One region of the Paenibacillus sp. FSL R5-0914 genome, then DNA from elsewhere that is predicted to be linked to it. Evidence: predicted binding sites of a transcription regulator. Region 1 holds the regulator's gene; the other holds the start of a gene.
The links. Region 1 encodes LexA, which represses DNA repair genes until DNA is damaged. Its sites were predicted from a motif close to CGAACATATGTTCG; they were not measured.

Region 1 (7,132 bases):
TTAATATTCTTTGTTGTAAGCTTTCCTCAAGTGTATATTTAGCCAACGTATAGTCCCCCCAGTAAAACATTAGAGTAAGTTTAGCAGAATAAAGGAATTTCGGAAAGCCTTCCTTTCCACTCTGCATTATCTGTAATTACAGGTTATAATTGCTATTCTTTTTAATTATGGTTTCACAGAGAGTTCTTTATTAGGCATAGAATGCTGAGTTCTAGCAGTTACATGCGATGTAACAATATATTGTCCTTCTTTCGCAAGTGTTCCTTCTGCTTGATAGATTCCATCACCGACTAGCTTCCCTTTAAGCTCAATTTTCTGTTCCTCATCATCTTTCCTCACAATTTCAAATAAAACCTCTTTCGCATCATCCACAGCTAAGTTTTCTTGCGTCACCACAGCCTCAAAGGTCACCTTCTGATTTACAACAACCTCTTCAGGACTCCAATGTAACTCGACCTTGATAGGCTCCATAGACATGTCCATGTTCATATTCATATTATGTATTCCAGATTGTTTGGTTTGGTCTGATGAACATCCTCCCAATACTAAAAGTGTTGCACCTAATAATAAAGGAACTATTGTTCTTGAAATCTTCATTTAGATTCCTCCCAGTCAAATTGATTACTAAGAATCTACCAATTCATGTTATACATTCTCCATCTATTATACACATTATTATTGGTTTTTCAGTATTTCGCATCAATTCAGCTAAACTCTTGTGACTTAAATCATATACTAGTAAATCTCATCTAACATACTAAATATGATGTAGATATAAAAAAGACAGTAAGTCTCCTAGATACCTAGGAACTCACTGCCTTCTTAAAGCTTAAATGAATGAAAGCCTCTTCTACTCAATTTTATAAAGATTGGACCAATGAAAGAAGCTCTCCAAGATGTTTGATTTCATAATCCGGCTGAATTTCCGGATCTGGCTGTTTGCCTTTTCTGTTAATCCAAACTGTAGTCAAACCTGTTGCCAGCCCACCACGAATATCCGTTGTAAGCTTATCTCCGACCATAACTCCTTGCTCAGGTGCAATATCTAAAAGTTCTAGGGCATGCAGAAAAATTTCCTTATTCGGCTTTCCTTTGCCGAAGCTTCCAGAAATCACGATGTGATCAAAGAAAGGAACGATTTCAGGTACGCCATCTAGTTTCTCTTGTTGCAATGCAGGGCATCCATTAGTCAGAAGCAATAGCTTCACTTTCCCCTTCAGTTCTTCAAGCACCTGAATCGTTTCTTCATAGATGTAAGGTCGATTTCTACGCTCTGCTGCGAATTTGGCTGCTAATGTCTCAGCAAGAGCTTCGTCCTCTACACCAAGTGCTGCAAGACCACGACGCCATGCCTCTTTACGATATCCCGGTGCAAGCTGCTCCAATTGACGGAATTCCGGCTGTTCACCTGCAGTAAAGTTCCCCCAAAGTGCTTCAAACGGATTAATCCCAATCATCTTTGTAAACGGGTTCGTTTCGTAGGATTCATATAGTCCAATGGCTTCTTTACGCACCGCAAGTTCCAGTTCTTGTGGATCAATCGTATCCCCAGCGGCTTCACATGCAGAACGAAATGCTTCATTAACGCTCCGATCATCCCAGAGCAGTGTATCATCAAGGTCAAATAGTACGGCGGAAATTGGCATTACAGGTCTCCCTCTCCCATGGCTGGTTAATTTCTATTCGTGAACTACTTCAATTTGGTGAGCTTTTGCGAATGCTTCCAGTCGAGTCCCCATTGCATTGGTATCATAACGATTCATAAGTCTGGTAAAAATCCATTTCGTGCGTTTGCCTTTATGCTTAATTACAACAGCTCCACGCGAAAGGATGATTTTCTCAATATCAGAAGCTGGCAGATAACGTTCGCGGTTGAATTTTATAGTAGATAGTCTAGCATTCTCTACCTTCAAGTACGGACGTCGGAAGAACAGAAGTGCCGCTAGTAAGTAGTACAAAACGACTCCTAGCCAGTTCATAAGCATACCATTACCTTTGGCCTGGTCCACTGAACCAACCATCCAAAACATAGTACCAAGCACTAATAACACTAATGGAAATGCAATGTTACGGCCTTTAAAGGTTTCACTGTTCTTACCAGGAGATTTAGATTTAGATGCGTAAATCGTTTCCTTCCCCTGTTTCTTTCTTTGCTTATTAATTTGCTGCGTGTTGCGTTGAACCATTCTTTCCCAAGAACGGGCCATATGCGTTCCCCCTAGTCATCCAGTAATATCTATGAAAAGGAACAGGGTGTTAATGCTTACGCCCCTTGTTACCTTGTTCATGCTCATCATTATCAACCAATTCAATCGTATTCAATTGTGCTCGGAAGTTATTGCGAATATTCCCCAAATAAATTTCACGAAGCTTGGCGCGTTCCGCCGTTTCCTCTTGATTAAGGCCTACGCTCTTCTGTTTGCGTGCCAATTCGTTAATACGCGCGACCAACTCATCAATATTCAAAACTTTCCCTCCCCTTATAAATTAATTCTAACTCTGCCATGAGAAAAAGAGCTTGTCAAGGTTTACTCCCTGCAAGCTCTTCATGTCCTCTTATTATGTTCTTAGAATATTAATATATAGGTAAAGTGAGAATATCTCCAGCATTAATCTGACTACCTTTAATGCCATTGGATTTTTTAATTCCTTCTATATATACAGCCGTTTTCATATCAGAAGGTTTATTCTCAAGAGCAATACTCCAAAGTGTATCTCCACGTTCAACCACTACGCGCTTCTCATCCTTCATTAAAGTAGTAGATCCTGCAAATACATTACCTACTACTGTAAGTCCTGATAGTACGAGCACGATGATCAATGTCAGTTTAATAACAAAATCTCTACGGAACAAACGCATCAAGCCTTCAAGCAAAAACTCTGTAATCTCTTTAATCTGAGCTGAATAACGGGTAATAGGATTATGTCCTAAAGATTCAACCACTGGGGCTTTATCGTAGATGCTACGGTATGTACTGTATTTTAACATGAATATCATCCTCCAAACACTTGTTCTTACTTTTGAAATTATAATAACACGAACATGTGTTTTCTTCAATACTATTTTAGAACAATTGTTCTCTTTTTTTCAGAGGTTAATATTTACCATATTCTTCATATAAAGAATCACTCTTATCGTTTAGATGAAGGAAACGCAATCAATACAAGACTACCATTTATTAACTCTTTCGAATTAATATTTATAATAGTTAGAACTTATGTTTGTGCGAACGGTAGTTCTATGTTATAATTTTCCCAAACATTACTATATGGGGTTGATTCCAATGTCAAAGATTTCAAGTCGCCAGCTGGCGATCCTGGAATTTATACGTAGCGAAGTCCGCAGCAAGGGTTATCCTCCTTCCGTCCGGGAGATTGGAGAAGCTGTTGGTCTTGCTTCCAGCTCCACAGTTCACGGTCATTTAGATCGGCTAGAGAAGAAGGGACTTATCCGTCGAGATCCAACGAAGCCTCGTGCGATAGAATTGCTTGGCCAAGAGGATTCCGAGAATGTCCATCATTTCGCGCAAACCGTCGCTCGCATTCCTGTCGTAGGTAAGGTTACCGCCGGGGTTCCTATCACTGCTACTGAGAATATTGAAGACTACTTCCCGCTTCCAACTCACTATGTTGGAGATAACAAAGTATTTATGTTATCGGTTCAAGGTGACAGTATGGTCGAAGCTGGGATTATGAATGGCGACTATGTTATTGTTCGTCAACAACAAACGGCTGATAACGGAGATATCGTTGTAGCTATGACCGAAGAAGATGAAGCAACCGTTAAGACTTTTTATAAAGAACGTGATCATATACGTCTTCAGCCGGAGAATCCGGCGTACGAGCCTCTTCGCCTTAATCGCGTAACCATTCTCGGCAGAGTTATCGGATTATTTCGAGATATCCACTAAGTTTGCACTCCTACCTAGCGAAAACGGATACCGTCCTAAAGGACGGTATCCGTTTCTACGAGAAGTATAAGGATAGGGTATATCGTAAAAATATATACTTTCTTTTATTTTTTTAAAAAAGCTGTTCTGCAAATGCAGAATAGCTTTTTTATTGTTATCAAACTCCATTTATCAATTACAGAACATTTGTTCTCATAGGCTAAAATGACCATTTTTAATGAATAACCGTTTAGGCATCCTCCTCATATCTTAATTAGAAAGGAGTGTTGCACAATGCCAAATTACCGGATTATAGTTGATCTGACGCAGCGTATGCTTTATCTTCTTGATAACGACATTGTGATCAGGGGCTTCCCAGTCGGAATCGGTAAAATGTTAACTCAATCACCACTCGGTGAATTCACAATCATCAACAAACAACCCGATCCAGGTGGTCCATTTGGGGTCTTTTGGATGGGGCTATCTAAGCCTCACTATGGGATACATGGAAATAATGATCCCTCATCCATAGGGCACGAAGTATCCCACGGTTGTATTCGTATGTACAATGAAGATGTGTTAGCACTAGCTGCGATTGTACCGATTGGAACACGAGTAACGATCAGGAATTAAATCTATCTCTATAGATAAACACGCCTCACTCATGGTTCAATGGAGGGGGCGTGTTTGTATTTATGTATTTTTGATGACCTAATAGGAATTATGTGGTTATATGTCGAATAATGTTAACAGGATTTCAAATTGAAAGGAAGTGTCTCGTTTTGAACAACTCAAAAATTAGAACCCTCGTCGATTTTAAAGTCGATGCACTTGTTAAACTCTCTGGCTTATTGTTAAATAACGATCAAGCGGGTGGAAAAAAAGTAAATTTACTCACCTCATTCGGCAGTATTCAAGGGACCATCTCCCCTTCCACCTCCAATAAAGAGGATGTTTTTGACTTAAAATCTCTAATGGATGATGTCATTGTAGATGAATACATATCTTATTTAGGTGCGGAACATCCCGATAAAAATTTCAGCTATAACTTTGTAGTCCTTAATGATGTTTCTGTAAGACCCTATACTCACTATGAATCTCCGATCGAATACAAACAGCTAATTGTTTATACTGATCAAATCACAGCCTTCAATTTCTTATGATCTTGACATATTTATTTTAAAAAGCTCTCAACAAAGCACTCCAGCAGTTGCCCCAATTTTGCACTCAGCTTGCAAAATCGGCAGATCTCTGGGTGCTTTCTCTTTTCTAATCAGTAGTCGTTTCCTAAATTCCCACGATTTTCGCTCTTAACAGATACTAGTAGAGAGAATTCAGGCATATCTTTCAATAAGCAATAAATCTTGCTCTACTGAGATCATTGGAGGTGTGATTACATGCTGATTTTCTTAATGTATATGTTTGCCATTGTAGGAGGAGTCTTAATTCTAAGTGCCGTTATTATAGAATTAAAAAAACTATCTACTTCTTCTGAACTTTCTAAGCTGTTAAACGCAACCTCATCTTTTAATATTATATTCACCAAAACATTCATTCCGCCCAATCAATCTCACTTGATCGCCCTTAATGAACCTTATAAAAAAATAGCAATAGGTACCAGCAATCCGAAAACAAGCAAAAAAGCAATAGCAAAGCTATACTCGTTCGACAATATAATGGGATCAGAGATTGTTGTTAACGCACTAACCCTTTCAAAAGTATCTAAACGACAACAAAACAGCAAATCAACTGCTTCAAGTGCGGATATTAATGTGGTTAATAGCTTTGACGAAGAGGCTGATGTTATTGAGGAACTTACGCTTAAAATATACATGAACAGCAATGAAATACCTGTGTATAGTATTTCCTTCTTGCCAGGCTTATTGCCCATTCAACAATCCGATAATCAATACAAAGAAGCTTACTCCCAAGTCCAACAATTACATGCTTTCTTCAGGTCGATCGTATCCGAATGAATGCCCCCCTTCCGCCTATTATTACTTCACTTTACCTTTCCCAATTAGAAATTTTGAAAACCTTAAGGAAAGACAAAAAAACGGTCCTTTTGAGAGGGCCGTTTTCGCTGCATCCAACATTCATTTTAAAATTGCACACTAAATCCGTTAAATCGGTGAATGCCCGTACCATGAGCGACAAGATCCCGTTCACGTAGTTCACGAACTGCCTTCATAACCTCTTGCAAAATAGCTGGATCTAGACCCAACGTATTATGAGAGCCGAATACTTGAGATACATTTGGAATTTGCGCAATCTTTTCTAAAGAAGCCACTAAATCTGCCGGACTAGTAGAGGGATAAAAAGCATAAATTGGCGTAACATCATACAACAAATCCCCTGTAAACAGATACCCGTTGGCATGATCAAAGATGCTAATATGACCTGGCGAATGACCCGGTGTGTGGTAAATTACTAATCTACGCCCGCCTAAATTAAGCACATCTCCCTCTCGCAATAGAGCTGTTGGTTTCCCTTGATAAGGCGTATACCTATTAGGATCAAATGTCTCAGGAACAGGAAGAGTAATATCTCGGCTCATATCTTTTCTGATCTGGGCAAGGGTCAAACCTCGTATTCCATTAATTAGCCAATCCTCATCCTCTTTATGAACATAGATCGTCTCAAATTGTCCATGACTGCCTATATGGTCTGCATGCACATGCGTAGTGATGACAGCGATAGGTAAATCCGTTAACTGATCCGTTATTCTTTTTATATTATCGATGCCTAATCCCGTATCAATCAACACCGCTTGTTCTTTCCCTAACAACAAAAAAGAGTGCACCTTTTCCCAATGTCCATATTCACTGATTGCATAAGTAATTGGATCAATTTTCGTGACTGTGAACCATCGATCTTGAATCAAGTGTGATCCTCCATTCCGTTCCATTTCTCCCTTACCTGCTCTTCTCCTTTATAATAGTCCGCTTGTTGATCCGCCTGATAAATTTCTTGATAGGGGAGAATGTTGATTTTACCTGAGTCCGGATATTCGCAAACATCTATGCCCTGGTTCGTTCGGAGATCAAGATACTTGCAAGGGGCATCCGTATGATTATAAAGTTGATGCGCTCCTTCAGGTCCTATTTCAAAAAATAGTACATCACCTTCAGAAACCTCACTAAAACCCTCGGGAGTTCTTAACATCGCTTTTCCCGTCAAAATCACAAATATTTCTTCAGCGTTTCTATGAAAATGATAAGGAAAGGAATACTTATCTGGAT
Region 2 (7,132 bases), on a different contig from region 1:
AGCATGGAACAGTTGTCCAATATCAGGTGCTTGCAGCTTATATAACTGGCGTTCCTTCAGTCTAAGTCCGTAAGATGCAAAATGGGAGAAGGAACAAGCAACAAACTTCTCCATCCGGGACACACTGCCTCGCAGTGTCGATCCACCGTACAATCTAAGGCTTGTTCCACGTTTTAGCTTCGTTCCCACGTTACGGTAGAACAATGAACTGAGCAGACGTTTCAATTCGAGACTACGAATATCATCAGCAGCGAACCAGTTATACACATCCCACCATAATTCAGGTATCTCCGTCCCCTGGCGCCACTGGCGTAGCTGCATAATCAATGCACGAAGACTCTGTTCTGGATGACCAATGTAACCGAGGTGAATGGAATCTCTGACTTCTTCTGGTAGTCCTGCAGGTGGAAGTGCTGCCAAGCTGTGCTCATGAACCCTTGGGAACATTCTATGCAAATGACGGATTACCTCAGAGGGAAGAAGCGCCTTGCCCTCATCATCAGCAGTGGCGTAGCTAATCCAGAGCTTTCGACTTCCTGTCGTTAGCGCATTATAGATCAAAAACCGCTCGTCCAGCAGCTTACGAGAAGCATCAGGAGCAAGCTCCATACCGGCGTTCTCAAGCACAGAGCGTTCGCCTTCCGAGAGAATTCCATCTTCCTTAAACTGCGCAGGCACAACACCTTCATTAAATCCAAGCAAAAAAGCGTATTTAACTCCCGTTGGTCGAGTCCGATCCATGTTACCAACCAGTACTTGATCGAGCGCGGGAGGAACAAGTCCCATCTTAAGCTCAGCAAGTCCTGTCTCTAGGACTCCGGTGAACACATCAAATTCAAGTCTCTCGTTGCCCATCATCTCGACGATCTGATCTAGCAGATCAAGCACTGCACCCCACAGCTGACTATGTTCTCTAGCCTTCTCGGGTTGCCCCTTCTCCATAGCACCGACACTAAGTTTCTCCAGCTTTCGGGCAACATCCGTCTCATCAAGCAGCTTGTACACTGCGGTACATAGTTCAAGGCCGCTTCTACTATTCTGTATCCGTTTCTCAAAAGCAAATAGAGGTCCCGTTATACTAGCACGGCATCGCTCCATTGTAGCAAGCAGTTCTTCATCCATCTGTCTGCCGCCTTCCAGCGACAAGCTAGGAATCCCTTTCCATGAACGGCCATCCGTCCAGCGATACCCTTGAATACCACAAGCCAGCACATAATTCTCTAAGGCGTCCATATCCTCACGCGTAATACTACCGTCCAGCGGTAGCAAAAGCTCTGTCTTTACACAGCGGAATACATCCTCGAAGCGCCAGCGTCGACGCACCACATCCAATGCGGAGCGTACAAACTCTACCAATGGATGGTGCAGCTCATTTACCTTCTGGTCCAGAAAAAAAGGTACTCCGTAATCTTGGAACAACGGTTTAATCAGTTGCTCGTAATCTCCAATATTACGCATCAATACGGCCATTTCACCATATTTTGCACCTTCATCTCGCGCCAGTCTGATCATTTCACGCAGTGCTCCCTCAACCTCTGCTCTATGAGAAACTGCTGCGCCTATAGATATCGCTTCATTTGCCAGTTCATCTGCACCCATCCAGACCTTTCGGCGGTCATATCCCCTTTCGAGATGAGCAAGAACAGGACTTTCTTCAAAACGCGGAAGAACCGCTGGCTCCAGAAGCTCGTCCCACACATCAATGCCCAGCTCTTCAGCTATTCCACGCAGTTTAATGTAAGTAACCGCAGTTGGGTGAAACAATTCAAGCTCATTCAACTGATCTCCATAGGGATACGAACGATCAAGTGTAAGGGACACGGTCAGCTTCGATGCTTGCTGCATCAATTCTCGAAGCACTACGAATTCCTGCGGGGTAAAGCCGTGGAACCCATCTACCCAAATCTCCGACCCGCGAATGTAAGAGGAATCAGGAATATGCTCAGCTAGTTCCGCTAAACGATCCTCTTCGTCGATATAGAGGCGTGACATTTCCTTCTCTAAATCGCTGAATACCAGCTGTAAATCATCCAGCTTGCCTTCAAGAATAGGACTTCTTGCAATAGCGCCTCGCATTGCGGATAACTGCTCCTCTAAATCAGAGGAAGCCAAGCAGCAACGCTTCATCTCCGTATGCAGTTGATTCAACCGTTCGACAAAACCCGGTCTGTCGGCAGAGGCACCGAATAATTTCAGTTCCTCTTTACGGCGACTGATGATTTTGTAAATCAACATCTTTTTACCTTCTTCACTGATCGGCAGACTAGCGCTGCCTCCAGTTTCCTGTTTCACTCGATAGGCAAGCCGAGAAAAGCTCAGTGTCTGCGCCCGAATGCTTCCCTTCACATTCCCTACGGTCAAAAGCCCCCGTTCTGCTCCAAAGGAACCTTGTTCCGGTACAAGAATAATGATCGGCGCGCCAAGAGGCTCCTTCTCTAATGAAGAAGAAATAGACTCCCATATTTTTGTTGTCTTGCCACTACCAGAGCGGCCTAGTAAAAAGGTTACCGACATAAATGATAGACTCCTTCCGTAGCGGAGAAAATGTATATGATACAAGGTGAAATACTCACCGTTTGATAATGTTCAAATGAAAAAGTTCAGTCGTTCCTCGTCCCCTCAGTATAACATAGCTGCACATATCAGAACATGCGTTTGCTAGTATTTTCTAATGATTTACAATAAAAAAGCTACGAAGTAAACAGCAACTATTGTATTTTGGTGACTTGCTGTTTAGTATTTCTAGTTTGTTAAGCAAGAAACGTGATTCCTTAATCAAAAAAAGCCGCTAAATTAGCGACTTTCAATCAAACATTTCTCTTTTCCTTCTTAATGAACAGTTGTATCTGATAATCCCACTGCAATATTCCAGTCACAATAATGTTATGAAGAACAAAATCTGGACACACATCGTATTCCGTCTTTGCCCTTTCAAGTAAATTTTGTAATACAGCATTCTTATTCTCTTCGGTACAAATTGCACACAGATAGTCCCCTTCTGGTAGCACAGTCAGCCCCTCTAAAGACGGATATTTCAAGCAAACAGCAAATAATCGTGTTATTCCTTCAGTCGTGAACATTCCTGCCATATCTTCAAACAGAAATTGTGAATGCAGAGACGTTTCAATTTGTTGATAGAAATGTCTGTGATAGTCCCATAAATTCTTAAGTGTGGGGCTTTCCATTTTATTCGAAAGCATAATTACCCTTTCCTCTATGTGTCTGACAAAGTAATTTTCACTTTGACTATAACCGTCGTGGAACTTATTTTCATAATGTAGATAGGCACGTTTAATTTTCGATTTTGCATAATGCAGACGAGCAATTTTATCGTCTGCTCTTTTTTCTGCTTGTTTTAGAAATGCAATTACTTTAGAGAGATCATTCTGCTGCAAAATATCTTTAATATCCATTAAAGTAAGATCCATTGCTTTGAGCAGTTCAATGGTTTGCAGCTTTACGAGCTCCTGCTCGGAATAGTATCGATATCCCGACAATTCATCTTTATGGCATGGCTTGACTAATCCAATACGATCATAGTGCCGTAAGGTCTCAGTGGTCATCTCTACGATCTCTGCTGCTTGCTTAATTGTAAAATAGTTGTTCATATCTACCCTCTTGACCTTTTTGTAACACAAAAGTTTATGATGATTAAAACATATGCGACTGATAAACGCAACGAAATACAAAATGAATTTATTACCAGAGAGGAAGGCAAATATGAAGAACTAAATCATGTATCAAAGGATTATCAAACATGTATTGCTGTCTATGCAGTCATATTGGTATGGTTGGCTGACAGATCCTACTTTAGTGACTATCATTTTGTGTATTTATTCCAATCCAACCCTTGCAACATATTTGGGTAGACTTTTTCAAGATCATTATGTTCAACTCTAATGCTTTGTTGCATATCGGAACTTGTCTGCATAGCAGCTTAAGATTGGCATTCGTAGGACTGGCTATATTTAAAAGAAAAATGATTTAACAAAGGAGCATTTTATAATGAAAAGTACTGCAAAAAAATTACTAACTACTATAGGCATATTGGTGACACTATTGATATCATTAGCAGGATGTTCCTCCGACTCCACTTCCATGGAGGAAAAAAATTACATCATACCTGCCCAAAAGATTGATACCTTAACAATTGATGTAAAGGACAAAAAAATAAATATCCTCCAATCTAAAGATGAACAAATTCATATTGTTTACTATGAAAGTGAGAAAGATTTTTACAAGATTGATCTATCTGAGGATAAAGAACTGACAATGGTAAGTGACAGTAATAAGGAATGGAACGACTATATCGGAGGAAAAGGCTCGCAAGTAACCAGAACTATTCAGGTATCGATACCTGATGCAACTTTAAAAAATTTAACTTTAAAAACATCAAATGAAAGTATTGTATTACCAACAATCGTGTTTTTAGGGACAGTGGAAGTAAACATAAATAACGGAAATATCCAACTGGACAAATTGAATGTAGGAACGGCTATAACCCTTGAAACAAAAAACGGAAATATTAGCGGTTCAATTTCAGGGTCATATGATGATTTCGCGATCTTAAGCAAGGTAAAGAAAGGAGATAGCAATTTGCCTGCCAATAAAGAGAATGGTTCGAAAAAATTATCTGCTTATACAAATAACGGCGATATTACCTTACAATTTTCTGAGTAGCCAGTAGTTAAATATTGGCTCGTATGAAATCAAATACAAGGGATAACCCCTGTTTCACTTTTGAAACTTCTGGTCCTACCTCTTCGACTATTCCACCGGCCTATGACCGATAAAATATCCCTCTTGTAATGGAAAATCACCTCGATAAAGTTGTTGATCCGACTCGTACATCGATTATCTTATGATGTACCCGAGGCCCAAAATTAAGCTTGATCGTAACTTCCATCAAAATAAAGTATAAGCCGTACTACAGCGGCTTATACTTTCTGGATTACATTCGGATTCAGGAGTCGCTATTCATGAATTTCGTGCTGTTTTGGCAACTTTTCGGACTAAGCGGACATACCTTGTTAATCCCGAATCTTACTCTTCTTAGAACATAGCAAAAAATCCGTAAAAAGAGGCCTCGATCGAAGACTCCTTTACGGATTAAAATCCATTACTTATATTTGAACAGCCAGCTTATTTCTTACTCCGCACTTCAAAAATCGCAAACTTCAGATAGTGTCCTTCGTTAACGCCTAGAATCTGCGGATGGTCTTTGCCTGCGGCACGCCATTCCACAAGTCTCAATACTTTACCTGCATCTTTAGCTGCGTCGGCAATTGTCTCAAGGAATAGATCCGGCTGCATGTGGTAAGAACAACTTGCAGTAACCAAATATCCGCCTTCGTTCACCAGCTTCATGCCGTGTAGATTGATATCCTTGTAACCACGGCAAGCACCTGCTACTGCACTTTTAGTTTTCGCAAACGCTGGAGGGTCTAGGATAACTACATCCCAAGTTTTACCTCCACCTGCTGTCATCGGTTTGGAAGTATCCGTTTTGGTTGTTTTGCCTCCGGATTTAGCATTTGTAGACGCTACTGTTGATTCCGTTCCGCTTGCAATCGTCGCCCGCTCCGAACGTTCCTCCAGACCTTTTACCTGATTGCGCAGGTAGGCAAAAGCATCATCCACTACAAATTCCACTCGATCACTAAAGCCATTCAGATCCACATTGACCTTGGCACTCTCTATGGCATGAGCGGAAACGTCAAGGCAGGTTACTTTTTTCGCACCATACTTGCAAGCATGCAGAGTGAAGCTGCCTGTGTGCGAGAAACATTCCAGCACAGTAGCACCATCCCAATAAGGGAAGGTTACGTGTTTACCACTCTTGTTTACCGGCAAAGTTTGTAACGAGCCATCTTCTGCTTCGATTTCTTGCAGCGTAATGCCACTTCGTCCACCCCAGCCCTTCATGAGTGGGGCAATGGATGCTCTATTCTCACGCTGATCAAAGAAGTAGCCTGTCTTTTGGCCCTCTTCGATATCTACTACCAGCTTAAGGCCATTCTCACTTACGGTAACATGACGCGGGCATTCCCCGTACAGCACACCCGTAGTCTGCTCCATCCCTTCCAGTTCGCGCACGCTAACATCACTGCGTTCATAAATACCACGCGGTGTCATAACCTGTACAAGTGCTTCAACAATCTCTGTACGGCGCTTGTCCATTCCAAGTGTAAGGAGCTGCACAACCAGAATATCCCCGAATCGATCCACAATAAGCCCTGGCAAAAAGTCCGCCTCTCCATAAACCAAACGGTAAGCATCTGCCCCAGGAAGGAAACGTTCTCTATGCTGTAGACAATTCGTAAACCGTTCTGCGAAAAAAGCGGTGTCCATTATAGCCAACGGTCCCTGTGATACAATTCTCACCCGAATCTGCGATGCTGGATTGTAATATCCTACAGCCAGAAACCGGCCTTGATGATTTAGGACATCTACTAATCCCCCTGCTTCTGGGTTTCCTTCAACTGATGCAACTTCACCTGCGTAGACCCATGGATGGCCCTGTTCCAGTCTTTTTTTACGATTGCGTTCTAAAATAACCGATGCCAATGACTTCAACTCCCTGTTTTTCTAAAAATGATTTTATACATGTCCTACTTGTTACTTTCATATATTGGTGTACAACCCTCGTCCAAAGGAGTATGCCCTATGTTCCGTGAACTGCTTTTCCCTATCATATATGGTCTTATTATCTTTTTGGCTGGCATGAAGCTTATGGAAACAGCCTTGTCCAAGCTCGCAGGCCCTCTGATGACTAGAAGCCTTAATAAGGCTACCTCTACACCAATCAAAGGAATGATTGCCAGTAGCTTGCTGTCGGCCCTGCTTCAGAGCAGCACGGCTGTAACCGTGCTAACGATCGGTATGGTGAATGCCGGCCTGCTCACCTATGCTCGTACACTAGGCATTATCTTAGGTAGCAACATCGGCACTACTTTGACCACAGAACTGATCGGACTCCAGATCAATTCCATGGCCTCCCCATTGCTGGCTGCCTCGCTGAGTCTGTGGGCAGCTGCGGTTATAGCAGGCGAGTTACCACATACGTCACGGGCGGTAGCACTGTGCCGGAAAATATCAGAGCCGCTGCAATTCATCAGCCTGGCTGTATCAG

Region 2: a site for LexA is predicted at 2,645-2,658, ahead of addB (helicase-exonuclease AddAB subunit AddB). Genes of this name have one in related genera too.

The regions. Positions count from the first base shown of each region.
Region 1 covers NZ_JBBORH010000002.1:1,366,908-1,374,039, forward strand. The annotation lists gene MKX60_RS22175 (FixH family protein) at 166-597, opposite strand; gene MKX60_RS22180 (HAD family hydrolase) at 861-1,646, opposite strand; gene MKX60_RS22185 (hypothetical protein) at 1,680-2,207, opposite strand; gene MKX60_RS22190 (DUF896 domain-containing protein) at 2,257-2,466, opposite strand; gene MKX60_RS22195 (LysM peptidoglycan-binding domain-containing protein) at 2,576-2,989, opposite strand; gene lexA (transcriptional repressor LexA) at 3,285-3,911, shown strand; gene MKX60_RS22205 (L,D-transpeptidase) at 4,185-4,523, shown strand; gene MKX60_RS22210 (hypothetical protein) at 4,673-5,053, shown strand; gene MKX60_RS22215 (hypothetical protein) at 5,288-5,866, shown strand; gene MKX60_RS22220 (MBL fold metallo-hydrolase) at 5,992-6,774, opposite strand; gene MKX60_RS22225 (cupin domain-containing protein) at 6,771-7,132, opposite strand, start outside.
Region 2 covers NZ_JBBORH010000001.1:2,475,689-2,482,820, reverse strand. The annotation lists gene addB (helicase-exonuclease AddAB subunit AddB) at 1-2,514, opposite strand, end outside; gene MKX60_RS10860 (MerR family transcriptional regulator) at 2,808-3,608, opposite strand; gene MKX60_RS10855 (DUF4097 family beta strand repeat-containing protein) at 4,006-4,680, shown strand; gene MKX60_RS10850 (class I SAM-dependent rRNA methyltransferase) at 5,143-6,567, opposite strand; gene MKX60_RS10845 (Na/Pi cotransporter family protein) at 6,667-7,132, shown strand, end outside.